2 regions of the Brevundimonas sp. FG8 genome follow, and region 2 is predicted to be linked to the other one. Evidence: predicted binding sites of a transcription regulator. Region 2 holds the regulator's gene; the other holds the start of a gene.
What was found. Region 2 encodes HrcA, which represses chaperone genes, less so after heat shock. Its sites were predicted from a motif close to GTTAGCANTCNNNNNNNNNGANTGCTAAC; they were not measured.
Positions count from the first base shown of each region.

Region 1: groES (co-chaperone GroES) is a predicted target of HrcA. The motif match lies at 10,527-10,555, and genes of this name have one in related genera.

Region 1 covers NZ_JBMDIU010000002.1:473,466-487,633, reverse strand. The annotation lists gene ACODRV_RS05990 (metallophosphoesterase family protein) at 1-304, opposite strand, end outside; gene ACODRV_RS05985 (diacylglycerol/lipid kinase family protein) at 304-1,170, opposite strand; gene ACODRV_RS05980 (hypothetical protein) at 1,326-1,670, opposite strand; gene ACODRV_RS05975 (YMGG-like glycine zipper-containing protein) at 1,831-2,178, shown strand; gene ACODRV_RS05970 (OmpA family protein) at 2,284-2,745, shown strand; gene ACODRV_RS05965 (protein-disulfide reductase DsbD family protein) at 2,829-4,982, shown strand; gene ACODRV_RS05960 (thioredoxin family protein) at 5,003-5,686, shown strand; gene ACODRV_RS05955 (hypothetical protein) at 5,703-6,179, opposite strand; gene pgi (glucose-6-phosphate isomerase) at 6,289-7,914, shown strand; gene ACODRV_RS05945 (VOC family protein) at 7,915-8,277, opposite strand; gene ACODRV_RS05940 (YMGG-like glycine zipper-containing protein) at 8,433-8,855, opposite strand; gene ACODRV_RS05935 (tetratricopeptide repeat protein) at 9,014-10,465, shown strand; gene groES (co-chaperone GroES) at 10,605-10,892, shown strand; gene groL (chaperonin GroEL) at 10,950-12,596, shown strand; gene ACODRV_RS05920 (ATP-dependent nuclease) at 12,869-13,957, shown strand; gene ACODRV_RS05915 (3'-5' exonuclease) at 13,849-14,168, shown strand, end outside.
Region 2 covers NZ_JBMDIU010000017.1:11,645-25,812, reverse strand. The annotation lists gene hslU (ATP-dependent protease ATPase subunit HslU) at 1-767, shown strand, start outside; gene ACODRV_RS16980 (lipocalin family protein) at 830-1,363, shown strand; gene ACODRV_RS16975 (hypothetical protein) at 1,357-1,527, opposite strand; gene ACODRV_RS16970 (hypothetical protein) at 1,583-1,849, opposite strand; gene mmcB (DNA repair putative endonuclease MmcB) at 1,916-2,371, shown strand; gene ACODRV_RS16960 (COG3650 family protein) at 2,368-2,877, opposite strand; gene ACODRV_RS16955 (magnesium transporter CorA family protein) at 2,880-3,839, opposite strand; gene ACODRV_RS16950 (CHAP domain-containing protein) at 3,870-4,397, opposite strand; gene ACODRV_RS16945 (acyltransferase family protein) at 4,467-5,576, opposite strand; gene ACODRV_RS16940 (hypothetical protein) at 5,613-5,984, opposite strand; gene rph (ribonuclease PH) at 6,066-6,791, opposite strand; gene ACODRV_RS16930 (DUF1287 domain-containing protein) at 6,838-7,506, shown strand; gene hrcA (heat-inducible transcriptional repressor HrcA) at 7,503-8,606, shown strand; gene grpE (nucleotide exchange factor GrpE) at 8,603-9,220, shown strand; gene ACODRV_RS16915 (dienelactone hydrolase family protein) at 9,301-10,200, opposite strand; gene ACODRV_RS16910 (alpha-ketoglutarate-dependent dioxygenase AlkB family protein) at 10,197-10,904, opposite strand; gene ACODRV_RS16905 (hypothetical protein) at 10,983-11,609, shown strand; gene ACODRV_RS16900 (Tat pathway signal protein) at 11,645-12,055, shown strand; gene ACODRV_RS16895 (ATP-binding cassette domain-containing protein) at 12,065-13,039, opposite strand; gene ACODRV_RS16890 (hypothetical protein) at 13,206-13,460, shown strand; gene ACODRV_RS16885 (zinc-finger domain-containing protein) at 13,517-13,750, shown strand; gene ACODRV_RS16880 (DUF885 domain-containing protein) at 13,984-14,168, opposite strand, start outside.

The DNA.
Region 1 (14,168 bases), on a different contig from region 2:
ACTGGTGATCGTGGGCCGGATGCCCCGTCGCGCGTTCAAAAGCCTTCCACGGGTGGAACAGGCGCGCGGCCAGACTCCAGTAGGGCACGTCGTGATTGCCGACGATGACGAACTGCGGGTCCGGCATCCGCCGGATCCAGTCCCCGGCCGCCGCGAACTCATCCGGAAAGCCCTGCTGCGTGATGTCTCCGGTGATCAGGACCAAGTTCGAAGGATTGGCATGCGCATAATCCAGCGCCGCAGAACAGGCACGCTTGTGTTCGCACCCGAAATGGATGTCCGAGAACTGGAGGATGCGCCCCACTAGACGGCATCCTCCGCCGCCGGAGGGATCGGGGCCAGCGCCCGGAAAGCCTCGCGGATGAAACGAACCTTGGCCCTGTGATGCAGTTGCGTCGGCTCGCCGTCGATCACCGCCGGGATGCGAGAGCGAGCAACGATGGCGACCCTCTGGGTGGAGCGCGTCGTCACCGCCGGGTCCTGCCGCCAGTCGTCCATCACGGCGTGCGCGGCCAGACGGAAGGCTTCCATAGCATCGCTCGGGTTCATGGCGGCAGCTTCCAACCCGGTGTTTTCCTCCATCGCGCGGGAAATCATCGGACTGATCAGAACCAGCGCCTCCGCCCGCCGTTCCTTGCGACCGTCCAGTGAGAACCTCAGCCGCCCGCTGAACGCCCGCCTCAGCGCGCGGCGAGCGTGGGCGAAGGCCAGCTTGATCTTGCCTGTTCGCATCGCCTCCCGCGCCGGCGCCCACAGGGCCGGAGAGCCGAATATGGCCGCGCAATAGAAGGACTGGGTGAAATCGCCGTCAGTCACCTCGCCGCCCGCGACCGGCTGCGGCGCTCCTTCCTCCAGCGCGCGGCGCAGAGCCGGCTTCCAGTCGCCGGTGCCGTAAAGCGCCTTGGGCAGCATGTTCATGGTGCCGCCCGGCAAGGGGGCGACCAAGGGGCCTTCAGGCCCGGCGCGCGAGGCGATCGTTCCCGCCGTGCCGTCTCCCGCCAGCACGAACAGGACGTCCGGCTTGGCCTCCAGCGCCGCGTTGATCTGTTCGTCGAACTGACCACCCTCCAGCGCCACAACGGAGGCCTCGCACCCGTAGTCCGCAAGTATGGTCTCCGCCTCAACCACCGCCCGTGGCCCGACGCTGCCGGACAAGGGGTTGATCAGCATTATGACCCGCGTGATAGCCACATGCGGCGTGAGCGCATGCGTCTCCGCGGCCGCGCCCGAAGTCACGGCCGCCGTTCCATCAACCTTGACCGTTGCATCGCCCATGGGGGCCGAACGCCCCGCTCGTGCGAGGGTTCCGGCGCTTCCCTCGGGGCCTACTTCTTGAGCTCTTCCGTCGCGGCGGCGGCGCCGGCCTGAACCGCATTGCCCGCCTTGTCGGCCGCATCGCCCGCCGTGTCGACCGCCTCGTCCGCGACCTTTGGCGCCTCGCCCTTGACCGTGGCGACACCTGCGGCGATCCAGCCGTCCATGATCGCGCCGCCCTCGGCCAGGGACCGCTCCTTGATGCCCAGCACGGCCGTCAGGACGCCGAACACCGCCAGCAGGGTCACAAGCACGCCGACAATCGGATTGGCCCCGCCGCGACGGCGCTTCGTGCGCGCCCACACAGGACTGTGATCCCCATCGTTCGCCATGCGAACCGGTTCAGAAAAACGCATACGCAACCCCCGTCTGCATCCAAAAAACCCCGACCGCCGCCCTCCGCGACCGTCCGGGGCAAGCCTAGTACAGGCTTAACCCTGATCATAGGCTGAGGAACCGCCCAGCTTATCCAGCGTTCTCACCCCAGGGGCGAACCCGAGGATCAAGGAACACATCATGAAAACGGCGATCATCGCGATTGCGGCGGCCGGCCTGATGGCTTCGGCCTGCGCCAGTGACGGTTACGGTTACGGCGGCCCGAACGAAACCGTCCGCCAGGGCGCCATCGGCGCCGGTGTCGGCGCAGTGGCCGGCGCCATCATCGGCAACAACGTAGGCGACGGCAACGCCGGTCGCGGCGCGGCCATCGGCGCGGTCGTCGGCGGCGCCGCCGGCGCCATCCGCGGCTCCAGCCAGGACCGCGCCAACCAGCGCCGCTACACCGACAGTCAAGGCCGGTACTACTACTGCTACGACGGCCGTCAGGACGAGTGCTACTGGGAAAACGGTCAGCGCCGCTACTAGTAGCAAGGGCTGAGGCCTGAGCTTTGGGGGCGGTTCGTCGAAGGGCGGGCCGCCCCTTTTCATGCGCCGCCCGGGGCTGGGCGGAGGACAGACGAGGGGTTGGATATGAAGCGTTTTGTGGTGATCGTGGCGGGCGCGGCGGCGCTGGCGGGGTGCGGCTGGACGCCGGGAATGCGGGACCGGGCCGAGATCGTGGCCGAGCCCTCACCCTGCACGGCCAAACGGTTCGATGTCTATTTCGCCGAGAACGAGGCCCGGCTGACCAGCGCGGCGCTGCAGGCCATCGGCCTGACCGCAACCCAGCTTCAGGGCTGCGACATCAAGCGGGTGCAGGTCGTGGGTCTGGCCTCGGCGACGGGCGGGGTCGCCTCCAATCTGAATCTGTCCGAACAGCGCGCCATCGCCGTGGCCGAAGCCCTGCAAGCCGCGGGCTGGCCAGCGCCCGCGTTCGAGGTCGGCGCGGTCGGCGATGCGGGCGCCACCACCGCGGCAGGGACCAACGAACCCCTGCGTCGCCGGACCGAGGTGCTTGTCGAAGCCGCGCCGAAGCCCCAGCCCCGCCGCTGAGGCGACCTGACGCTGACGGCGGCGCGTGACGACACGGGGGCCGTGCGGCTAAGGTCCGGCGGTTCCGAACGAGAGACCGTCGCGTGCGCCGCCTGTTCCGTCTTCTGATCCTGCTGACCCTCATTCTGGCGCCCGCCGGGATGGCGGCGGCGCAAACCGGCCCCCAGCGCACCGACGAGATCGAGGCCGAGCTGGTGTCCATGAGCCGCTGGGCCACGCCCGGCGGCACGACCGTGGTGGCGGTCCGGCAGAAGATCGAACCCGGCTGGCACACCTACTGGCGCAATCCCGGCGACTCCGGCGGCCCGACCACCCTTCAGTGGACCCTGCCGACAGGCGTTAAGGCGGGCGACATCGTCTGGCCGCTGCCCGAACGGCAGCGGCTGCAGGGACTGGTGAACTACGGCTATGAAGGCGCGGTCTATCTGCCCGTGCCGGTCGAGATCCCCGCCAGCGCACGACCCGGTTCGACCCTGCCGCTGCGGGTGAAGGCCCTGTTCCTCGTCTGCAGCGACGAGATGTGCATTCCACGGGAATTGACGCTGGGGCTGGATCTGCCGATTCGCGAAGGCGCAGCCCCTCAGGACGCCGCGCACGGCGCCGCCATCGCCCGCATCCTCGAGCAGGCGCCACGCCCGGCGGGGATCACCGCTCGCGCGACCCTCGAGAACGGCGTCCTGACCCTGTCGGCCACCGGCGGACCTCTGGCTGGAGGCGATCCGGGACCGACCTATTTCTTCCCATTCGAAAGCGGGACCATCGACCATGCGGGCGCCCAAAGCGGCTCATGGGGTCCGAACGGCCTGACGCTGGTGCTGACCGCGGGCGGGAAGATGGCCGCGGGCGGCCTGACAGGCCCTGTCGCCGGCGTGCTGGCTACCTCGAAGGGCGCCTTCGAGATCACCGCCCAGCCCGGCGCGCCCCTGCCCGGCGCGACCGGCTCAGGCGCACTGGCCCCGCTGGATGACGCCGCCCCGACCCCGGGCGCCTCCGCTCCCGCGACCGGGTGGATCGTGTTCGCGCAAGCTCTGGTCTTCGCCCTGCTGGGCGGGCTGATCCTGAACCTGATGCCCTGCGTCTTCCCCATTCTGGCGATGAAGGCGGCGGCGCTGGCCGCCTCGGCCCATGACGCGAGACGCGCGCGGGCAGATGGCCTCGCCTTCCTCGCCGGCGTTCTGACGACCTTCATCATCCTCGCCGGCGCCCTGCTGGGTCTGCGGGCGGCGGGCGAGGCCGTCGGCTGGGGCTTCCAGCTGCAGTCCGCGCCGGTCACAGCCGGTCTGGCCCTGCTGATGCTGGCGGTGGCCCTGAACCTGTCGGGCGTCTTCCACATCGGCGGTGGATTGCAGGGCGTGGGCTCGGGCCCCCTGTCCCGACTGCCCGGCGGCGCGGGGTCCTTCTTCACAGGCGCGCTGGCGGTGATCGTAGCCGCGCCCTGCACCGCCCCCTTCATGGCCTTCGCCCTGGGCGCGGCCCTGTTGATGCCCTGGCCGATGGCGCTGGCGGTCTTCCTGATGTTGGGACTGGGTCTGGCCCTGCCCTATGTGGCCATCAGCCTGACGCCGCGCCTGCTGTCGAAACTGCCGCGCCCCGGTGCCTGGATGGACCGGCTGAAAAGCCTCCTTGCCTTCCCGATGTACGGCGCCGCCCTGTGGCTGGCCTGGGTGTTCAGCAACCAGACAGGCGCCGAGGGTCTGGGCCTGTTGTTCGCCGCCGGTCTGGCGGGCGCGACGGGCCTGTGGCTGGTCGGCGCGGGGCAGGGCGAGCGGGCGCTGGGCCGTCGCGGGGTGATCCACACCATTGCGGGCGCGGCTCTGCTTCTGGCCATGCTGGGCGCCGCGACCCTCGCGGCCCGCGCGCCGGTCGAAGCCCCTTCAGCAGACGCCGGAACCGGCGAACTGTCATCGGCCCCGTGGTCGGCGCAGGCGGTCCAGACCGCCCTGTCCGAAGGCCGGCCGGTGCTGGTGAACTTCACCGCGGACTGGTGCGTGACCTGCAAGATCAACGAACGGACCTCCCTGACCACGCCGGGCGTGAAGCGGGCGATGGAACAGTCGCGCGCCGTCTATCTGATCGGCGACTGGACGCGGCGTGATGACGCGATCACCGCCGAGTTGCAGCGCCACGGCCGGTCAGGCGTTCCGCTTTACCTGCTTTACCGGCCCGGACAGGCCGGACCGGAAATCCTGCCCCAATTGCTGACCGAGGGCGTCGTCGTCGAGGCCCTGAAGCCCTGACCCCACTGAAGGAGACCGCCATGGTTCGCGCCCTGCCCCTTCCGACGCTGGTCGTCGCCCTCGCCGCCCTGTCTCTCGCCGCCTGCCAGCAGCAGGCCGCCGCGCCCGCGGGAAAGGCTGACGCGCCGGCCGCAACCACCGCCGCGCCGGGGGCCATACCAATGCCCGGTCAGGCCGCTCCGGCCTTCACCCTGATCGATTCAGAAGGCGCCCCCCGCTCGCTGGCGGACTTCCGGGGCAAGATCGTGGTTCTGGAATGGACCAACGAAGGCTGTCCCTACGTCCAGAAGCACTATTCGGGCGCCATGCAGGCGCTTCAGAGGGAAGCGGCTGAAGACGGCATCGTCTGGCTGAGTGTCATCTCGTCAGCGCCCGGTACGCAGGGCCATGTCGAAGGCGAAAGCGCACGAAGCTGGAAAACCCGCACCAAGGCGAATGCAACCCACCTTTTGCTGGACCCGACAGGTCAGGTCGGCCGCGCTTACGGCGCCAAGACCACGCCGGACATGCGGATCATCGACCGGGAAGGACGGCTGGTCTTCGTCGGCGGCATTGATGACAAGCCCACCAATGACGTCGCCGACCTGCAAGGCGCGACGAATTTCGTCCGCGCGGCGCTGGATGACGTGATGTCGGACCGCCCTGTGCGGACCGCCTTCGCGACTCCTTACGGATGCTCGGTAAAGTACGCGGACGAGGCGTAGTCCCGGCCCTCGGCCTCTAGACCGGGGGCTGCGGCGGCGCGGTGATGACTTCGATGTTGTCGTTCAGCAGGTAGTGGAGCTCGTCCAGCGCGACGCGGCGTTCGGCCGGGGTGGCGGCGGTGCGGACGGCCTCGACCTTCCTCGGCATGTCTTCCGAAATGCCGCGCAGGATGCATTTCAGATCGCCGTCGGTACCCCGCTCCTTGAGGATCAGATGCCCCTGCATGTCGAGGTCGGCCAGCGCCGTGGTCTCGGTCTCGAACCGGCCGAGCGCCTCGGGGGTCATGTACCAGTCGGGCGCGGAAGCCAGATTGGCCTGCCACTGGCCGACCACGCCGCGCAGCGCTCCGGCGCGACTGACGATATCGGCGAACAGGGGCTCGTCCGCGACTGAAACCGGAGCGTCGGCGACGGCGCGCGGTTGCTCCGCCGCCAGGGCGACGTTGGGGTCTGTGAGCAGCAGAGAGATCGCGAGGGCGACGCCGCAGGACATAAGCAACCTCAATTGTTTTGCCGAATCACCGATTCGACGTTGAACCGGCTTACGCCCGACCCGTAAACGAGGGTTTACGACTCCCCGCCGACCGCCGCCGAGATCGCCGATGACCGCCCGCAATCAAGCCCTCGACCTTCTCCGCGCCGTGGCGCGCAAGGACGCGGGGGCGCGCATCGTCCACCATTTCGCTACCGACCCGGGCCGGATCGACCGGATGAGCGTGGATGCGGCGGGCCTGTATCTGGACCTGTCGAAGCAGTCCTGGAGCGCCGAGGGCTTCGAGGCCGCGCTGGATGTCGCCCGCGCCTGTGACGTCGAGGGTCGCCGCAACGCCCTTTTCGGCGGCGAGGCCGTGAACAACACCGAGGGCCGGGCCGTCCTGCACCCCGCCCTGCGCGCCGCCGAAGGGGCCGACTTCCACGCCTTGGGCGAAGCTGTGTCGAAGGAGGTCGACGAGACCCGTGACGCCATGGCGCAATACGCCGCCGACATCCGCTCGGGCGCCGAAACCGGCGGGACCAAGCAACCCTTCACGGCCATCGTCCACATCGGGATCGGCGGATCGGATCTGGGGCCGCGCCTGCTGTGGGATGCGCTGAAGCCGCTGGAACCGGCGATCGACCTGCGCTTCGTGGCCAATATCGATCCTCGCGACATGGCCGAGGCGCTGGCGGGGCTGGAGCCCGAAACGACGCTGGTGGTGGTCGTCTCCAAGACCTTCACCACGCAGGAGACCCTGGCCAACGCCGAACTGGCCAAGGCCTGGTTGGCCGAAAGCCTGTCACCGCGCCGGATGATCCGCCACCTGATCGGCGTCACCGCCGCGCCGGACAAGGCCAGGGACTGGGGCTGTGGTCGCACCTTCGGCTTCCGCGACTGGGTCGGCGGTCGCTATTCGCTGTGGTCGGCGGTCTCCCTATCGGTCGCAGTGGCGCTTGGCTGGGATGTGTTCGAGCGGGTGCTGGCCGGCGCCCGCGCGATGGACGACCATTTCGCCGAGGCAGATCTGGAGAAGAACGCACCGGTGCTGCTGGCGCTGGCGCAGGTCTTCAACATCGAGGGGTTGGATCGCCACGCCCGCACCGTCGCCCCCTACGCCCACGGCCTGCGCCGCCTGCCTGCCTTCCTGCAGCAGCTGGAGATGGAGTCAAACGGCAAACGGGTGAAGCGCGACGGCACGCCCGTCGACACCGCCACCGGCCCCATCGTGTTCGGTGAACCGGGCACCAACGGCCAGCACGCCTTCTTCCAGCAGATCCATCAGGGGCCGACCGTGGTTCCCGCCGAATTCGTGGTCGTCGGCCATACGTCGGCGACTGCGATGGACGACCGCGAGGGCGACGCGCCTCTGTGGTCCAACGCGCTGGCGCAAGCGCAGGCCCTGATGGTCGGCAAGACGGAGAAGGACGCCCGGGCCGAATTGATCGCAGCAGGCGCGTCGGAGGCCGAGGCGGACCGTCTGGCCCCGCACAAGACCTTCCCCGGCGACCGCCCGTCCTCCACCATCCTGATGGACGCCTTGACCCCCGAAGCCGTCGGCGCCCTTCTGGCCCTTTATGAGCACAAGACCTTCGTCGAAGGTGTGATCTGGGACATCAACAGCTTCGACCAATGGGGTGTCGAACTGGGCAAGGTTCTGGCCAAGACCATCCTGAAGGACGTCGAGGCGGGTGAGCCGTCAGCCGGCCTCGACCCGTCGACGGCGGAGTTGATGAAGCGACTGATGGTTTGATCAGTTCGCCGGCGGCTGCCACAGCTCAATAGCGTTGCCTTCGGGGTCATGAATGCGGGCGAAACGACCCATCTCGGGCGTCGCGTCCCATTCGTCCTTGGTGATGATCTCAACGCCCGCCGCACGCAATGACGCCAACAGGCCATCCAGATCATCGACCCGCAGGTTCAGCATGAAGGCCTTGTCGGCGGCGAAATAGTCGCTGTCAGCCTTGAAGGGGGCGAAGACCGTCGGCCCGGCCTGTTGGTCCCAGACGTAGACGCCCGGAGGCGCACCGACGCCCAGATGCTCGAGATACCAGGCCGCCAGGGCCTCGGGATCTTTCGAGCGGAAGAAGAAGCCGCCGATGCCGGTAACCGCCATGTCTTTGTCCTCCCTGACGGCGGCACCTTGCGCCGGGACGATGCTGGACGCCAGAGGACCGGCACACGGGAAAAAGGCGGGCCCCTTTTCAGGAGGCCCGCCTTCCTCGCCCACACGTCCGATCAATTCACACGAACGGACGGAAGGGTGTTCTGTTACCAGCGACGATCGTAGCGATAGTCGCGGCGTTCGCGACGCTCATCACGGCGGTGTTCGCGGTAGTCACGACGCTGCTCCCAGCGCGGGTCGCGGCTGTTGATGCCGTGCTCGCGTTCCCAGTGACCCTGGTTCCGGTAGCAGCGACCACCACGATAATAGCCGCAGTCATCGTCACGGTTGTTGCTGGCGGCGGCGCCGAGGGCCGCCCCGGCGAGGGCGCCGCCGACGACATAGGCGCCGTCGCCGTTACCCACAGCCGCGCCGGCGATGCCGCCGACCACAGCGCCGATAATGGCGTTACGACCGCTGTTGTCGCGGTCACGATCACGGCTCTGGGCCTCGGCCGGAGCGGCGGCCATCAGGGTCATGGCGCCGACCAGGGCCGGGGCGGCGAAAGCGATTTTCGAAAACGTCTTCATGGTCGGTTCCTTTCGAACGGGACCGGCGTCTCCGCCGGGTGTGAGGACCGTTATGCCGGTGGCAGCCTGAACCGGCCGGGAGAGAGGCGTTCAGTTTCGGTTCACCTTGCATAAATCGCTGTAATGTCGGCTGATGCCCGGAAAGGGAGAGGTCGGGCATGAAACGGCTGCTGGCGATCATCATGCTATCGACCGCTTCAGGACTGGCGCTGACGCTGGCCGCCGCCCCCGCCGCGGCGCAGGTGGTTCAACAGCCTCCACCGCCTCCGCCACCGCCGCCGCCGCCGCCTCCACCGCCTCCACCGCCTCCCGCGGTCGCCCCACCGGCCGATGTCCGTATCTCCGCGGCGACCGAAGTCGATCCCATCAGCGCCATCCTGCGGCGCGAAACTGATGCCGGAGCCGCCGCCGAAGCCTTGGTCGCGCTGGGGGTCGAACGCTACGGAGCCGGTGACGCCGACGGCGCGGTGGTCGCGTTGAAGGCGGCGGTCGAGGTGGTCGAGACCCGGCTGGGGCCGGATTCGAAGGTTGCGGCCCACCCGCTGGCCGTACGGGCGAGGCTGAAGCTGGAGACCGGCGACTATGTCGGCGCCCTGGCCGACATCGAACGCGCTTTGGCGCTGCTGGGCGAAGCGGGCGCCGACCCGCTGGAGCGGGCGACCCTCAGCTATGACCGCGCCCGCGCCCTGGACGCCCTCGGCCGCAACGAGGAAGCCGAGGCCTCGGCGCGCGCCAGTCTGGAGCTTCGCCGCGCCCATCTTGGCGAGGTGCACGAGAAGACCGCCGACAGCCTGAATCTTGTCGCCAACGCCCTGACCGCGCAGGGACGCCATGCCGAGGCCGATCCGCTGTACCGGCAGGTGCTGGGCATGTATGAAGTACTGTACGGACCGGACGACTTCCACGTCGCCATTGTTCTGTCGAACCTGGGCAACTCCCTGCGCCGCACCGGGCGGGCGCATCAGGCGGAGCCCCTGTATGTCCGCGCCGTGGACATCGCGGAGAAGGCGAACGATCCGGTCCTGCTGGCCCAGTGCCTGACCAACTACGGCTGGTATCTGCATGTGACCAAACAGGGCGAACGCGCCGAGGCGCCGTTCCGACGGGCGCTCGAGCTGGCGCTGGACATCGTCGGGCCGGACCATCCCTTCACCGGCAACGCCCGCGCCAATCTCGGCTACGCCCTGTCCGATCAGGGCCGCTGGACCGAGGCCGAGGCGCCGTTTCGGGAAGGACTGGCGGTCTATGAAGCAGGCGTGGGCGCGGACAGTCCCGATCTGCTGGACACCCTGACCGGCTATGCCGCCGTACTGGACCGGCTGGGCCGGGCGCCGGAGGCGGAGGCCCTGTACCAGCGCGCGCGCGCCATCGCCGCGGCCCACCTGCCCCCCGCCCACGCCACCGCGCTGTCCGGCGCCGAGCAGTACGCCGGCTTCCTGATCAACCGCGCCCGCTCGGATGAGGCGCTGGTGCTGGTCCGTGGGGGACTGGGCGATCTGCTGGGCCAGCAGGCCCGTGGTCGTGACTGGCGCACCCGCGTGCGCGGGGCCCGCCCGCTGTTCGCCCGCCAGGTCGAGGCCGCCTGGACCCTGGCCGCCGCGTCGGACTGACCCGCGTCACAAGCACCTCACCGCTTGACGTTCACGAGCCGCCGCCCTACCTCCCGCTCGCGTTAGCACTCGTGGCTGTCGGCTGCCAAAACGGCTCGCCGCGCCCGGGGGCTTCGAACTTCTCAAGGGAGATACACAAATGGCGTTTCGTCCGCTCGGCGACCGCGTGCTCGTGAAGCGCGTTGAAGAAGAATCCAAGACCAAGGGTGGCATCATCATCCCCGACACCGCCAAGGAAAAGCCGCAGGAAGGCGAAGTCGTCGCCGTCGGCGCCGGCGTCCGTGACGACAGTGGCGTTGTCCAGGCTCTGGAACTTAAGGCCGGCGACCGCATCCTGTTCGGCAAATGGTCGGGCACCGAGATCAAGATCGATGGCGAAGACCTGATCATCATGAAGGAATCGGACGTGCTGGGCGTGCTCTCGTAAGCACCCGCGTCTGATCGCCTAACTCCAGAAATTCATACAAGACAGGAGCTGCCGCCAATGGCCGCCAAGATCGTACAGTTCAACACCGACGCCCGTGACAAGATGCTGCGCGGCGTCAACGTGCTCGCCAACGCCGTGAAGGTCACGCTGGGGCCGAAGGGCCGCAATGTCGTGATCCAGAAGTCGTTCGGCGCCCCGCGCTCGACCAAGGACGGCGTTTCGGTCGCCAAGGAAATCGAGCTGGAAGACGCCTTCGAGAACATGGGCGCCCAGATGATCCGCGAAGTCGCGTCGAAGACGAACGACAAGGCGGGTGACGGCACCACCACCGCGACCGTCCTGGCCCAGGCCATCGTTCAGGAAGGCCTCAAGGCCGTCGCCGCCGGCATGAACCCGATGGACCTGAAGCGCGGCATCGACAAGGCGGTCACCGCCGTCCTGGCCGAGGTCAAGGCCAGCTCCAAGAAGGTCACCTCCAACGACGAGATCGCCCAGGTCGGCACCATCTCGGCCAACGGCGACGCCGAAGTCGGCGGCCTGATCGCCGAAGCCATGGCCAAGGTCGGCAACGACGGGGTCATCACCGTTGAAGAAGCCAAGACCGCCGAAACCACCGTCGACATCGTCGAGGGCATGCAGTTCGACCGCGGCTACCTGAGCCCCTACTTCATCACCAACGCCGACAAGATGGAGGCCCAGCTCGAGGAGCCGCTCATCCTGCTCCACGAGAAGAAGCTGTCCTCCCTGCAGGCCATGCTCCCGATCCTGGAAGCCGTGGTCCAGTCGGGTCGCCCGCTGATCATCATCGCCGAGGACATCGAGGGCGAGGCCCTGGCCACCCTGGTGGTCAACAAGCTGCGCGGCGGCCTGCGCGTCGCCGCCGTCAAGGCGCCGGGCTTCGGCGACCGCCGCAAGGCCATGCTGGAAGACATCGCCATCCTGACCGGCGGCCAGGTCATCTCGGAAGACCTGGGCATCAAGCTGGAGAACGTGACCCTGGACATGCTGGGTCGCGCCAAGAAGGTCACCATCACCAAGGACGACACCACCATCGTGGAAGGCGTCGGCGAGAAGGCGGACATCGAAGGCCGCGTCGCCCAGATCAAGGCCCAGATCGAAGCCACGACCTCGGACTACGACAAGGAGAAGCTGCAGGAACGTCTGGCCAAGCTGGCCGGCGGCGTCGCCGTCCTGCGCGTCGGCGGCTCGACCGAGGTCGAGGTGAAGGAGAAGAAGGACCGCGTCGACGACGCCCTGAACGCCACCCGCGCCGCGGCTGACGAAGGCATCGTCCCGGGCGGCGGCATCGCCCTGCTGAAGGCCTCCAAGGTCCTGGCCGACGTCAAGGGTGACAACGCCGACCAGACCGCCGGCATCGCCATCATCCGTCGCGCCCTGCAGGCTCCGATCCGTCAGATCTCGGAAAACGCGGGCGTCGAGGGTTCGATCGTCGTCGGCAAGGTCCTCGAAAGCACCGACGCTTCGTTCGGCTTCAACGCCCAGACCGAAGAGTACGGCGACCTGGTCAAGATGGGCGTCATCGACCCCGCCAAGGTGGTCCGCACCGCCCTGCAGGACGCCGCCTCCGTGGCCGGCATCCTGATCACGACCGAAGCCGCCGTGGCTGACGCGCCCAAGAAGGGCGGCGCCGGCGCCCCCGACATGGGCGGCGGCATGGGCGGCATGGGCGGGATGGACTTCTAACGAAGTCCAATTGTCATCCTGGCCGAAGGGCGGCGCGAGCCGCCCGGAGCGCCGGGACGCTCAGACTGAAAACGAAGAAGGCGCCCCGGGAGACCGGGGCGCCTTTTTTGTCCGCTACGTTCCCAGCAACTCCTCACTTTCGACCAGACGCATCGTCACGGTCGGACCTACGCTTCACGGCGACAAAGTGTAGGTTGTGAGCCACCACCACCATGAGCTACTGACCACGAACTTGGTGGGTTCTGACACGATCCGTAAACTTCGGGCGAACAATGAAGATCAGCAAAGTCCGGATTAAGGATTTCCGAGGCGTCAGCGACTTAGAGCTTCAGCTCGACGAAACGACCGTCATTTTTGGGGCGAATAACACCGGGAAATCGACCGTGCTTGCCGCAATTCATGCTGTGCTGAGCCGGGCGGCAGGGCGGAAATCTGGAATCTTTAGCGAGTACGACTACCGGCTAGACGGCGACGGGGTGCCGACGGATTCTCCACCTATCGAAATCACCCTCACGTTTACCGAAGGCGAAGCTGACGAATGGCCTGATGCAAAGGTTCAACAGCTTGGCAACGTGGTCGGCATTTCGCCGAACGGGCTTCAGATCGTCGCTCTCAAGGTCACCGGTAAGTACGACGACGCGCTCGATATGTTTACGTCCAACTTCGAGTTCCTAGACCCCGCCGGTAACCCGCTCCCGCCGAACGGAACGGCCGTTCGGAGGCTCCAACAGATCATACCCGCATTTTATCTCGCGGCCTTAAGGGATGCTGGGAAAGAGTTTAGGGCTGGCGCCCCGTTCTGGGGGCCATTCGTCAAAGCGTTGAAGATTGATCCTAGCGTCCGCCAGCAGATTGAGGATCAGATCGCAGCGCTCAATCAGCAGGTGCTCGATGCTCACGAGGGGTTCGAGACCGTAAAGCAGAGCCTCTCGAAATCCGCAAAACTGGTTCCCTTAGGGGGCGGAGATGCGCCGGTTAGCATCGAAGCTTTGCCAAACCGGGTTTTTGACATCCTAGCAAAGACCCAAGTTCTTCTTTCCGGGGCCTCCGGCGCTGCACTGCCATTAGCTCAACATGGCGAAGGCACTCAAAGCCTCGCAGTGATGTGCCTATTCGACGCGTTCTTGGACGCGAGGCTCATTGGTGAGTTTGGAGAGGGAGCCGTACCAATTCTGACCTTGGAAGAACCAGAAGCGCATCTCCATCCGGCAGCTGCTAGGGCAATCCTCAGGATCGTGAGCAGATACGTCGATTGTCGAAGGCATTCTACGATCTTGAAGGCCTCCAAATTGACGGAGCTGCTGTCGCAGCGAACGCTTCAGCTTTCGAAGGCAGCGCCCTTCGAGCCTTCGCCGATCTAGCCGCTGCAAAGCAGGGCCTTACTGGCACGACGAGCGCCTACCTCGCCGTCTCTCTCACGGCTTTGGCGGACCGACTGGACTTCAGATCATTCTGTGATGCGACCTTCAGGTGGTGCGATGCGCTTGAGAATATCGCGTTCGATACTGAGGGACATTTCGCGGACTATGCCGATGAGAAAAATACTTGGGGCACGTTGGTGAGCGAGATCGA
Region 2 (14,168 bases):
CGGGCGGCGGCAATGTGGGGATGATCAATCTGTCCGAAATGCTGGGCAAGCTGGGCGGGGGCCGGACCAAGAAGGTCAAGCTGACGGTGAAGGACGCGGTCGCGCCGCTGACGACCGAGGAAAGCGACAAGCTGCTGGATCAGGAGAGCCTGACCGCCGAGGCCCTGTCGCTGGCCGAGAACGAGGGCATCGTCTTCATCGACGAGATCGACAAGGTGGCGGCCCGCTCCGAGGCGCGCGGCGCCGATGTGTCGCGCGAAGGCGTGCAGCGCGACCTGCTGCCGCTGATCGAGGGCACGACGGTGTCGACCAAGTACGGGCCGGTGAAGTCGGACCATGTGCTGTTCATCGCCTCGGGCGCCTTCCACGTCGCCAAGCCGTCGGACCTGCTGCCGGAACTTCAGGGGCGTCTGCCGATCCGGGTGGAGCTGAAGGCGCTGACCCGCGATGACTTCAAGCGCATCCTGACCGAGCCGGAAGCCAACCTGATCCGCCAGAACCAGGCGCTGCTGGCCACCGAGGATGTGACGCTGGTCTTCACCGACGATGCGGTGGAGGCGCTTGCCGACGCGGCCGTGGCCGCCAATTCGACGGTCGAGAACATCGGCGCCCGCCGCCTTCAGACGGTGCTGGAGCGGGTGCTGGAGGAGACCAGCTTCAAGGCCTCCGACCTCACCGGGCAGACGATCACCTTTGACGGGGATCAGGTGCGCGAGCGGATCGGTGAACTGGCGAAGAACGCTGACCTGAGCCGCTATATCCTCTGATCCCGCATCCGCCCCGGGCCCAGGCGCGTAAGAGCGCTGTCGGGGTTTGAGGAGGATCGCCTGTGGTTGCTCGTTTACGTGTCCCCGTTCTGGCCCCCGCCGTGGCGCTGGGCCTGAGCCTGTTGGCCGGAAGCGCTTCGGCGCAGGCGGTGGATATGGACCGGTTCGACGGGCGGTGGTTCGAGATCGTCCGCAGCCCGAACGATCTCCAGAAGGACTGCCGCCGGGCGCAGATCGACTTCAATCCGCAGGCGCGGGCGAACCGGTACGGCGTGGTGGTGACCTGTACGCGCCGCGTGGACGGCGTGTCGGAAACCCTGCGAGCCAATGCGCGGGTGACCGATCCGGGGACCAACCGGACCTTCCGTTTCACCCTGACGGGGCTGCTGAGTTTCGGCGGGCTGGCCGGACAGACGTATCGCGTGCAGGCGCACGCCGATGACTACAGCTGGGCTATCCTGTCGCTGCCGAACCGGTCCGACTGGTGGATCTGGCACCGCAACCAGAGCCCGTCACCCGCGGTGCGGGCGGACCTGATCCGGCGCGCGGCGGCGCTGGGCTTGCCGACCGGACAGGTGATCCAGACCGGTCAGTAGGCCGTCGGCTGGTGATGCGCGATCTGGACACCGGCGTCATGCGGACTGTCCGGCGCCCTGAAGACGTAAAGGCTGAGCAGCACCACCACCGCCAGCAACAGGGCGTTGATCAACCACAGCCCGCCTTCGTTCCGGTTCCGCCGTGCGCCCCTGTCATCGTGCATCCGCGCCCTCCGCCTCATGCGGTTCCTGCCTGGCAGAATGGTTAATAAGACGGCGTTATCCCAACGGCAATGCGCCTGAACGGGGCCCGGGACGCGAAACGGTGGATGGTTTTTCTCCTGACGCGGACTGTGCGTGCTCGATCTCGATCCGCGCCCGCTGATCGGCGGCGCTGGATTTGAGCAGGACGGCCAGCACCAGAAGTCCCGCCGCGAGGGCCAGGCCCGCCAGCAGCCAGAGGCCGCGGCGGTCGCCCCGATTGCGTCTTGCGATCCGGTCTTCGCGCATCGTGCGGATCCTTCCGCGCTGCAGAAAACGGATCATAGCACCTGCCCTGCGGCCACGCTTAGCGGACTTGAAACCGGAACGAAGGCGGAACATAAGGTCCGGATGGCCGCGACCGCCCTGCAGATCGATCTGGTTTTCAGCCGACCGGACACCACCCTGGCGGTGACGCGCGGGGTGGCGCGGCTGGTGCTGGATATGGGCTATGCGCCGCTGCTGGAGGTCGGACTGCCGAACGGACGGCGGGCCGACGTCATGGCGCTGGGGCCGAAGGGCGACATCCTGATCGTCGAGGTCAAGTCCGGGCTCGAGGACTATCGCGTTGACCGCAAATGGCACGAGTACGGGCCGTTCTGCGACGCCTTCTACTTCGCCGTGGCGCCCGGGTTCCCCGATGGCGTGCTGCCGGATGAGCCGGGGCTGATCGTCGCCGACGGCTTCGGCGGGGCGGTGGTGCGTGAGGCGCCGGTCATCCCGCTGGCTCCCGCGCGACGCAAGGCCCTGACGATCGCCTTCGCCCGGCTGGGCGCGATGCGGACGCTGCGTGACCCGTCGGGTTAGGCGACCGGGCCGCTTTCACCCGCGCGGGCCAGGGCTTCGCTGGAGGCGGCGCAGCCCATCAGGGTCTCGTCACCGACCTTGACCAGGGCGGTCAGGGGGAAGGTGCGGTCACTCATGCCGTCGCTGCACTCGGTCGAGGTCAGGGTGACGTCGAAGACGGTCCCGGAGGCTGAACGCGTCTGGAAGGTGGCGACGGTGCCCTGGATCACCGCGGGCGGCAGGGGCGCACGCTGTTCGGGGCGGTCAACGCCGGAGTAGACCAGTTCTCCGCCCGTTAGCTGGATGCCCCAGAAGGGCTCCGTGCCGATCAGGCTGACGGGCTTCGACAGGTCCACCCCCGACAGGATGGGCGCGGCCGCCGGGGGTTCGCCGGACGCGGCGGGCGCTTCGCCGCCCTGAGAACAGGCGGACAGGGTCAGGGCCGAGGCGGCGACGAAAGCGATCAGGCGCATGGGGGACTCCATCGACAGGCGCGGCAGGAAGACCCGGAGGGCCGGACGGGTCAAGATCAGAGCCAGCCCTTCTTCCTGAACCACAACAGGGGAAGGATGGCGGAAACCACCATGGCGGCCACGGCCAGCGGATAGCCGCCCATCCAGTGCAGTTCGGGCATGTGGTCGAAATTCATACCGTAAATTGATGCGATCAGCGTCGGCGGCAGGAAGGCGACGGCGGCCACCGAGAAGATCTTGATGATCGAGGACTGCTCGATGTTGATCAGGCCGAGCGCGGCGGACAGCTGGAAATTGATCGAGGCGGCGACCGACTGGTTGTGGGCGGTCAGGCTTTCAACGTCGCGGCTGAGGGACCGCAGGTGGGCGCGGGCGTCGCCGCTGTCGATCCGCTCGTCGATGGCCACGAAGGCGAAGATGCGGGTCAGGCCGGCCAGACTCTGCTCGATACGGGCGTTGGCGATCTGCGCGCGCCCCAGTTTGGTGATCAGCTTCTCGAACCCGACGGTCTTGCCGCCGGAGAAGACGTGGGTGGCGATGCCTTCAACCCGCAGCACGGTTCTGGACAGGATGTCCGAGGCCCGATCGACCACCACCTCCATGAGATTGAGGAACAGGTCGGCGCCGGAGCCGCACAGTCCGGGCTCGCGCTCCAGCTTCTCCAGCAGCATGGCGAAGGGGCGGGGGTCGGCGTAGCGGATCGTCACCAGTGGACCGGCGGTCAGGACGAAGGTGGCCGGCTCAATGCCCGGAATCTCCTCATCGCCCCGGGTGATGATGTCGGCGGTCAGATAGGTGGCGCCGTTCTCCCGGTAGACGCGGCTGGAGGCCTCCAGCTCCTTCATTTCCTCACGGGTAGGCACGGCCAGACCGAGAGCGGCCTCGACGGCGGCGTCTTCCTCCCGGGTGGGGTTCAGAAGGTCGATCCACAGAACGTCGGGATAGATCGTCAGACGGCCGTCCTCGACGATGGCGTCCTCGCAGGCGGCGCCCGTGGACCGGTACATGCGGATCATGAAGAGGGCCCCTGCTCCGGGGCCGGAGCGTCAGTTGTGGCCGGAAGCCGCCGACGGGACAGCGGCCATCTGAACGCCCTCGGCGGAAGGCGCCTGCTGATAGATGAAGCCGTTGGTCGGATAGACGGTCGTGCCGAGGTCATTGATCGGGTTGTACCAGACCTTCACGGCCGTCCAATCATTGCTGCTGGAGACGTCCACGACGGTGACGTTCTCCTCGACCTTGCCGCGGCTGCCGCCCCAGTTGGCGTGGGTGACGCGGATGACGCGGGGGGTCAGGACTTCCGAGACCACGGCGACGTGGCCACGGCTCATCCGGCCGTTGGCTTCGAAGGACAGGACCGAGCCGGTGCGGGGCGACTGGCCGGTCTGGAAGCGGCCCTGGGCCTGGCGCCACCAGGTGACGGCGTCACCGAATATCTGGATGCCCGAGAACATGCGGGCGAAGGTCACGCACTGCCAGTACGGCTCTCCGGCGTTGGCTGCGGGAGCGGTAGCGCCCAGCACAAACATTCCGAGGGTCGCCGCAACCGCGGCGGCTTTGAGCCGTTTGAACATGCTGAGGCTTAATCCCGACTGACCTGAAACAACCCGTAACGGATAGTTTGCGGGTGTTGAAGTCCCCTTTCAGGCGAACGGGGTGCGCGCTTCTGTCGCGGGTTGACCTGAGCTCTTGCGCTTCGCCAGCCCGCGCAAAGCCGTGCGGGCCGGGCGTTCGACGAGGTGGTAGGTCAGCATGGCGGCCACCGGAATCGCCGCGACGACCCCCAGCCACACAATGATGTGAAACCTCTTGTCGTCGGCCCCCGTCAGGCGCGCCGCGACATTGGTCATGACCAGCAGGACCGGGGCGCAGACCATGTAGATCGAGTAGGAGATCTCGCCCAGATAGACGCCGAAGGGCGAGGCCAGCACGCCCGCCTTCTCGTTGGCCAGCGAGCCCAGGGCGAGGATCAGGCCGCCCGCGAACAGGACGGTGATCGGGTCCCACAAGCCCAGCGAAGCGCTGATGATGACGCCCGCGCCGCTGAACAGGGCGACCAGCCCGGCGTGGGGAATGGGGGCGCGGCGGTAGATCAGATACAGGGCGCAGCCCAGCAGGAAGCAGGGCACGATGCGCAGCGCGCCCCAGCGGAAGGTGGCCTCCGTCAGGGAGAAGCCCGCCAGCGGCTGGAAGGCGGCGTAGATGCCCAAGGCCACGACGGCGGCCAGAATGGTGGCCACGACGGGACGGTCCTTCAGACGCCAGGCGACGAAGGCGTAGGCCGGGAAGCTGAGATAGGCGAACCATTCCGCCGAGATCGACCACGACGGGTGGTTGAAGGCGGACGACGGGGCCAGACCCCAGGCATGGGTCATGGTCAGGTGGGCGGGCAGGGCGCGCCAGTCGGTCAGGCTGTCACTGACGGCGAGCCCCGCGACACCGGCGCCGATCCCCAGAACGGCCATGCCCGCGAGGGTCACCAGATGCAGCGGATAGACCCGCGCGATCCGCGCCCACAGGAAGCTGCCGTGAGAATAGCGCCTTGTCCCCGCCGCCTCGAGGTAGACGTGGCTGAGGATGAAGCCGGACAGGACGAAGAAGACCTCGACCCCCAGATAGCCCTTGCTCACCAGCGTCGGCTCAAACCCGACGTTGAGGTGCTCCCAAGCGGTGTAGAGCACCACCCAGGCGGCGGCGAGGAAGCGCAGCGTCGTCAGCGCGCGGAGATCGGGGGGCGTGGCCACGGGCGTCATGCCCGTGACCGTACACTCGCCCAGGTCGCGAAACGGTTAACCGGCGCACTCGGCGGGTTTGGTCTCGCCCGGACCGTACATGGCGCAGGAGCGATCAATCTCGTCCTGGATCATCTGGCAGGGGTTGTCCGGATTGCACGGCGGATGGCTGGCCGGGCTGACGCGGGTGCAGCGCGCCGCCAATTCGGCAGCGCCGTCCGCGCCCTGATCCAGGGTGCAGGACATGGAGGACGCCTCCGTCGGGGCGGTGGTCTCTTCCTGCGGCGGAGCGTCGGCGGGCATGACCGGATCGGGCGTCGCCTCGGCGGCAGGGCCGGCGGCCCCGGCTCCAGCAGCGGGTTCGGCCGGTTGCTGACTACAGGCGGCGACCAGCAGGACGGCGGCGGACAGAAGGATCGGCAGGCGCATCGTCATCTCCCCATGACGTGGAAAAATGACGATGCCCGCTTTCGACGAACGATGAAACCCCGCACGCCTGTACGGCGCAGCTTACCGTCCGAGAGCGGCGCGTTGCAGGGCGAACAGTTCGCCGCAGCCGATCTCGGCCAGTTCGAACAGGCGGTTGAACTCGGCGCGCGAGAAGCCGCGCTTTTCACCGGTGGCCTGAATCTCGACGATGGTCCCCGAGCCGGTCAGGACGAAATTGCTGTCGGCCTCGGCGGAGGAATCTTCCTCGTAGTCCAGATCCAGCACGGGCTGGTCGTTGCAGACGCCGCAGGAGACGGCGGCGACCTGATCGAGGATCGGATCAGTCTTCATCACGCCCTCGGCGCGCAGGTAGTCAAAGGCGCTGGCCATGGCGACCCAGGCGCCGGTGATGGCGGCGGTGCGGGTGCCGCCGTCCGCCTGAATGACGTCGCAGTCCAGAACCACCTGACGCTCGCCCAGCGCCTTCAGGTCCACGACGGCGCGCAGCGAGCGGCCGATCAGGCGCTGGATTTCCTGCGTGCGGCCGGTCTGCTTGCCGGCGGCGGCTTCACGACGGCCCCGGGTGTGGGTGGCGCGGGGCAGCATGCCGTATTCGGCGGTGACCCAGCCCTGACCCTTGCCGCGCATCCAGCCGGGGACGTTCTCTTCCACGGTCGCGGTGACCAGCACCTTGGTATTGCCGAAGGTCACCAGGCAGGAGCCCTCGGCATAGCGGTTCACGCCGGTTTCCAGCGTCACGGTGCGGAGTTGTTCGGGGGTGCGGTTGGAATGGCGGGGCGTGGTCATGTCGGTAGTCCTTGGAAGCGGTCGCGGCGGTGCTTATCCTGAAACCGTGAGCCTGTATGCCCCCGCCCCGCGCATCGATCGACGTCTCCTGCTGGCCGGGGGACTGGCCGGACTGTTGCCGCTCGGCGCCTGCACGGGCCGCCTGCGGATCAATGCGGCGCCGGGCACGCCCGCCGCCATGGCCCGGGCCGCGCAGGATCAGCTGGGCGTCACGACGGACTATGACGCCGGCTATCGCGCGCTGACCTATCCCGGCGGTGATCTGCCGCGAAAGACCGGGGCCTGCTGTGATGTGATCGTGCGGGCCGCCCGTGACGGATTGGGTCTAGACCTTCAGAAGCTGGTCCACGAGGACATGAGCAAGGCGTTCGACGCCTATCCGGCGACCTGGGGGCTGGCCCGGCCCGACGTCAACATCGATCACCGCCGGGTGCCCAATCTGGAGACCTACTTCCAGCGGGCCGGAGGCGAGCTTTGGCGGGCGAAGGATCGCGAGACCGATGGAGCCTCCTTCCCCGGGGAACTGGAGACGGGCGACATCCTGACCTGGCGGGAAGCCAGCGGGACGACGCATATCGCGCTGGTGACCCGGGGCGGGAAACGACCGCTGATCCTGCATAATTTCGGGCGGGGCGTGGTCCAGCACGGTCTGGGGCCGATGGGCTTCCGTCGGGCGGCGCACGGCCATTACCGCTGGTCGGGGAGCGTCGCATGAAGTCGCCCCTTCTGACCTCGACGGCGCTGGAAGCCGGCGGGCTGGCCGGGCTGGATCAGCGCGCACGCGACATCTTCCGCCGTATTGTCGAAAGCTATCTGCAGACCGGCGAGCCGGTGGGGTCGCGGACCCTGTCGCTGAGCGGGATCAGCCTGTCGCCCGCCTCGATCCGCAACACCATGCAGGACCTGACACTGGCGGGGCTGCTGGCCTCGCCGCACACCTCGGCGGGGCGGATACCGACCCATGCGGGACTGCGCCTGTTCGTGGACGGCCTGCTGGAGATCGGCGACATCTCGACGGAGGAGCGGCGCGAGATTGATGCGCGGCTGGCCGCCCATTCAGGAAAGCATGGGGGACGCAGTTTCGAGGAGGCGCTGAACGAGGCGTCGTCCCTGTTGTCCGGCCTGGCGGGCGGGGCCTCGATCGTGGCCAGCCCGGTGCGCGACGCCGGGGTCAAGCATGTGGAGTTCGTCGCGCTGGGCCATGATCAGGCGCTGGCGGTGCTGGTCGGCGACGACGGAACGGTGGAGAACCGGCTGATGCCGCTCAAGGCCGGGGTGACGCCCTCGACCCTGCAGGAGGCGTCGAACTTCCTGAACGCCCGGCTGCGCGGGCGCCCGCTGCATGAGGCGCGCACCGAGATGCGCACCGAGCTGGATCTGGCCCGCCGCGAGCTGGATGCGACCGCCGCCCGACTGGTCGAGGACGGACTTGCGGCCTGGTCCGGTGGTGCGGAGCGCGAACGGGCCCTGATCGTGCGGGGACGCGCCAATCTGTTGCAGGACGCCGGGGCGATGGAGGATCTGGAAAAGGTCCGCGTCCTGTTCGACGATCTGGAGCAGAAGGAGCAGTTGATCGGCCTGCTGGACGGGGTGTCCTCGGCCCAGGGTGTCCGCATCTTTATCGGCGCGGAAACGCGACTGTTTTCACTTTCGGGTTCCGCCGTGATCGCGGCGCCCTATATGAGCGGCCGACAGCGGGTGCTGGGCGCCATCGGCGTCATCGGCCCCGCGCGACTGAACTACGCCCGTGTCATCCCGTTGGTGGACTATACCGCCCGGGTGCTGGGCCGGATGCTGGACGGACAAGAAACGTGAACGACACTCCCGACTACGAACCGGAAACCGAACTGGACGCCGACATCGGCGAGGCCGAGGGCTTCGCGGGCGATGATCTGGCGCCGCTGGACGCCGTGATCGCCGAGCGCGACCAGTGGAAGGACCGCGCCCTGCGCGCCGTCGCCGAGGCGGAAAACACCAAGCGTCGGGCCGAGGCCCAGAACAACGATGCGCGCGCCTACGCTATCCAGAAGTTCGCGCGCGATCTGCTGGTGGTGGCCGACAATCTGGAGCGCGCCATCCAGGCCGCGCCCAAGGAAGCCGACGGCGCCGCCGCCGGTCTGGTCTCGGGTCTTGAACTGACCCAGAAGGCCCTGTTCTCGGCCTTCGAGGCCAACAACCTCAAGCGCGTCGCGCCGGAGCCGGGCGAGGTCTTCGACCCGCATCTGCATCAGGCGATGATGGAGCAGCCGTCGGATACGGTTCAGGGCGGTCAGGTGATCCAGACCCTTCAGGCCGGGTACGCCCTGTTCGGCCGCACCGTGCGCCCGGCCATGGTGGTGGTCGCCGCCAAGGGCTCCGGCGCCGCGGCAGGCAATGCGGCCTATGCCGCCGCCCAGACAAACGGCGGAAATTTCGACGGCAAGGCCTGAAGTGAAAAGTGAGTAGTGAGTAGAAGGGAAGGCTGCGGCGGTCGCCGGTGTTCTTCCTACTCACTACTCACTGACACTGTTCACTTCACCCGCGCCTCGAAGAAGGCGAGCAGTTTCGACCAGCCGTCCGCGGCCGCGTCGGCGCGATAGCTGTCGCGATAGTCGGCGTGGAAGCCGTGCGGGGCGCCCGGATAGACGATGATCTGGCTGGAGGTCTGGCCCGCGCGGGCCAGGGCGCTGCGCATGGTCTCGACGCTGGGGAGCGGGATGCCGGTGTCGGCCTCGCCGTACAGGCCGAGCACCGGGGACTTCAGATCATCGGCCAGATCGACGGGCCAGGGCTGGCCGGCGGCGGTCTGTGCCGGCGTGGCGTTGGGCGCGGGGGCCAGACGGCCGTACCAAGCGACTCCGGCGTCCAGCATGGCGAAGCGGGCGCAGGCCTGCCAGACCACCTTGCCGCCCCAGCACCAGCCGGTGATCCCCACCTTGTCGCTGTCGGCCCAGAGCTGCTGGCTGACCCAGTCGAGGCTGGCCGAGACATCGCCCATCACCTGCTCATAGCCTGCCGCCGAGACGATCTGCATGATGCGGCTCATGTCCGTCAGCGGGGCCGGATCCTCGACGCGGTTGAAGAACCCGGGGGCGATGGCGGCGTAGCCGGCCTTGGCCAGACGACGGCAGATGTCGCGGATGTATTCGTGCACGCCGAAAATCTCGGACACGACGATGACGACCGGGAAGGGGCCTTCGCCCGCCGGGCGGGCGACGAAAGCGGGCAGGTCGAAGCCGTCCGGGGCCGGATAGGTCACGTCCGCCGTTTCGAGACCCGCGCTGTCCGTGGTGACCGGCCGCGCCTGCGCCGCGAGGGCGGCGGGCGCGTAGCCGGCGAAGAACAGGCCTCCGACGGCGCCCGCGCCCAGAGTGCGGCGGTTCAGGATCATGTCTTCGGGCTGCGGACCTTCGGGGCGGATCAGCGTCATGGGCGGGCTCCGTTTTCTGGTGGCTGGACAGTGGGCGCGGCCTTCTCCGGCGTCGAGTCACGATTGCCGTGAAGTCCCGCGTGCCAAGGACCCGCCCGGCGCAGGGTCAGATTGATCCGCCCGCCGCTTTCCAGAAGCGTCGAGGAGCCGGGCAGGAGCCGGTCGATCCCGTGCCGCGCCAGCCGCGCGGGACCGGTCAGGGCGCAGACGTCGCCGGAGGCCAGCCGGATGGAGCGCGTCGGTCCTCCCGCCGCCGGGCCGATCCGGAAGATCGCGGTGTCGCCCAGCGAGACCGACAGGACCGGCGCGTTCAGGTCGGCCTCGTCCCGGTCCTGATGCAGGCCCATTCTGGCCTGGTCGCGATACAGATTGATCAGACAGGCGTCGGGCGGGTCGGGCCAGCCGGTCAGGTCGCGCCACAGGTCGAGCAGGACCGGCGGGATGGGCGGCCATGCCTCCCCGCTGATCGGGTGGGTCGGCTGGTAGCGATAGCCGTCGCGATCCGACACCCAGCCCAACGGGCCGAGGTTGGTCATCCGGACCGAGAAGGGGCGGCCGCCGGGCGTGACGGGTCGGTAGAAGGGGCTGGTCGCCACGGCCGTGCGAAGGTCCCCCAGCAGGGCGGCCTGCGCGTCGGAGTCCAGCGCGCCCGGCCACAGCCGAAAGCCCTCCAGTCCGGTGTCGATCTCGCGCTGCGGAGTCATGACCCTGTTCTAGGGAGCCGCGCGGTCGGGCGGAAGGCGACGGGTGACGAAGTCGGGTCCAGCCGTTAAGCCTTGCCGATGACCCGCGCCCTCTTCCCTGTCGCCCTCGGTCTGATCCTCGCGGGTTGCGGCTCCGGCGAACCGTCAGGACCGGGCGCGCCCCAGCCGACAGAACTGTCTGTGCTTGAAGCCGGTCATGAGAGCGCGGTGGCGGCGCCGAACAGCTCCATGCGGCTGGTGTCGAAGGGCGACGGCGAGGTTCTGGTGAGCGCGGGTTTCTTCAATCGCAATGCGCTGGCGCGCATCGGCCTGCCCGCGCGGGCGGCGTGGGCCCCGGGGTCGCAGCGGCTGTTCATCAATGATCCGGGCAATGCCGCACTGGGTCGGGTGCGTGTGTTCGATGTGACCTCGAATGGTCGCGGCGCCGAGCGGGCGGACAGTCATCGCGTGGCCGTGGCGGAGCTGGTGCGGCTGAACGGCTGCGCGGCCGCGCCCGAAAGTGATGTGGCGACGAACGGGATCGCCTGGGCCGCGGACGGCGCGCAGCTGTATGTCAGGGCGGAGGTCCGGCGGCGGACGGGCGACTGTCCGTGGGATCAGGTGTCCAGCATCATCGCGGTGGTGGATGTGGAGGGTAGACGGCTTCTGGAGGCCCTGCCCGCCGATGAAGCGCGACGGCGTCATCCCGAACTGCCCGGCGCGTAACGCGGTTTTAAAGCAGGTCGTGCCAGAGGAGGCGAATGGAACGTCGCGCTCTTCTCGGCTTCGCCCCGCTTCTGGCGGGTGTCGCCGCCACCGCCGTCGCCTCGCCTGCCGCCGCATCCGGCGGTGGAGGAAGCTCGTCGGGCAACAGCTATCTCGGCCTGCCGACCGTGACGGGCAATGTGCGCCGCCCCGGCGGAGGGCTGGGCGTGATGACGGTCGAGGTCGGGGTGGATACGCCGGACGCCGCCCTGCGTACCCGCGTGGCCCAGTCCGCACCGCGTCTGCGCGCGGCCTATGCGCAGGTGGTGCAGCAACAGGCCGCGGCCCTGTTGCCCGGCGCGCCGCCGGACATCGAACGTCTGGTCACCGCCCTGCAGGGTGCCACCAACACCGTCATGGGCCGGGCGGGCGTCCGGCTGCTCATCGGCACGGTGATGGTGGTCTGAGCCTCCGGTTCAGTCCTTCGTCGGGTCGACCTGGTTCGCATCGCCGTAGGTCAGGGCCAGGAAGACGTCCTCCAGATCCGGATCCTCGGTCGAGATGTCGGCGATGGTCACGCCCGCCGCGCGGACAGCGGCCAGAACGTGCTCAACCGACGACTGGCCCTTCTTGTAGCTGATGGCGAAGGCGCCGTTCGGGCGAGGCACGACGTCGAAGCCCTCGACGGTCGGCAGGCCGTTCAGTTCGCCCTCGGGCGTCACCACCACATTGCGGGTGTCGAGGCGGCGCAGCAGTCGCGACGTCGGCTCGCAGGCGACCACCTGGCCCCGGTTCATGATGGCGATGGTGTCGCAGAGTTCCTGCGCTTCCTCGAGGTAGTGGGTGGTCAGCAGGATGGTCACGCCCTCGGCGTTGATCTTGCGGACATACTCCCACAGCTGACGGCGCAGCTCGACATCGACCCCGGCGGTCGGCTCGTCGAGGATGAGGATGGGCGGATTGTGGACCAGCGCCTTGGCCACCATCAGACGGCGCTTCATGCCGCCTGACAGGGCGCGCACATAGGCGTTGGCCTTGTCTGACAGACCGAGTGCGGCCAGCAGTTCGTCCGAGCGGCGCTCATTCTTCGGCACGCCGTAGAAGCCCGCCTGCACCTCCAGCGCCTCGCGCGGGGTGAAGAAGACGTCGGCGACGATCTCCTGCGGCACGACGCCCAGCGCGGCGGCGGCGTCGCGCGGCGACTTGTCGATATCCCGGCCCCAGATCGAGACCGTGCCGCCGGTCTTGTTCACGATGCCGGAGATGATGTTGATCAGGGTCGACTTGCCCGCCCCGTTCGGTCCCAGAAGACCGAACATCGAGCCGCGCGGGATGACCAGATCGACGCCGCGCAGGGCGGTCTTCGGCGCGGCCTTCTTGGTGCCGGCGTAGGTCTTCTCCAGTCCCCGAACTTCAATGGCGTTTTCGGGGAGGGCTTCGGTCTGGGACATGCGCGGCTTTCGAACAGGGACGGGCCTAAGTAGGCGCGAGGCGGGCTCTCGCCAAGGCGCCCGGAGACAAGGGTGCCTGTCGTTGTGTCAATGATGCTTGACAGCACGCCTCTCTATGTCTAGGAAGCTTGTCATTCTGGATAGTTTCCTTGACGGAGAAGTTCAAATGACACGCACGAAGATGATCGGTTTTTCGGCCCTGACGGCCTGTGTTCTGGGGTACGGCGCCTCGGCCGCGGTCGTCGTCCTGCAGCGGATGGATGTGCTGAGCCTGCAGGAATCCCTGTGGTACGGCGTTCCGGCCGCGACGGTCGGCGAGATCGGCCTGTGGGTCGCGGCGGGGTCGCTGGGCTGGAGTCTGTTCCGGAAACGCAAGGCGTTCATTGATCGCGTCTTCCGTCGTCAGCCCACTGCGGTTTGACGGCGGCGGCGGGGCCGCATAGGGAGGCGTTACGCCCATCGCACCAAGGTCGCGCCATGCCTCCCTCCGCCATCATTCCCCCCGCCGAAGAAATCGTGGTGACGGAAAAGCGCGTCGCCTGCGACGGCGGAGGCGGCCCCCTCGGCCACCCGCTCGTCTACATGGATATGGGCGAGGACGACTTCGTCGAGTGCGGCTACTGCGACCGCCGCTTCGTGCTGAGCCAAACGAAGAAAAAGGCCGAGAGCGAATACCACAGCCCGGCCGCCCGCCCGCCGGAAGCGCACTGACTTCTAGTTATCAGGCCGGCTTCCTGGGGACGTCGGACTTCGGCCCCGCGACGCGTCGTGCTTCTCCCTTCCCCCTCGATGGGGGAAGGGTCGGGGATGGGGGTGAGGGCTCGGTATTGAAGTGATGGCGCGTCCGGAGAGGTCGATGACGCCTTCCGCTCCATCTCCGAAATGACCGTGCATTCACCCCCACCCAACCCTCCCCCATCGAGGGGGAGGGCTTTGAACCATGATCAGGTCTGCGGCGCGCCCCCGCCCGCCGCGATCCAGCCGTCGATCTGGGTCTCCAGAACGTCGAGCGGCACCGAGCCCGAACCCAGCACGACCGCGTGGAAGTCGCGGATGTCGAAGTGATCGCCCAGCGCCGTTTGCGCGCGCTGGCGCAGCTCCATGATCTTCAACTCGCCGATCTTGTAGC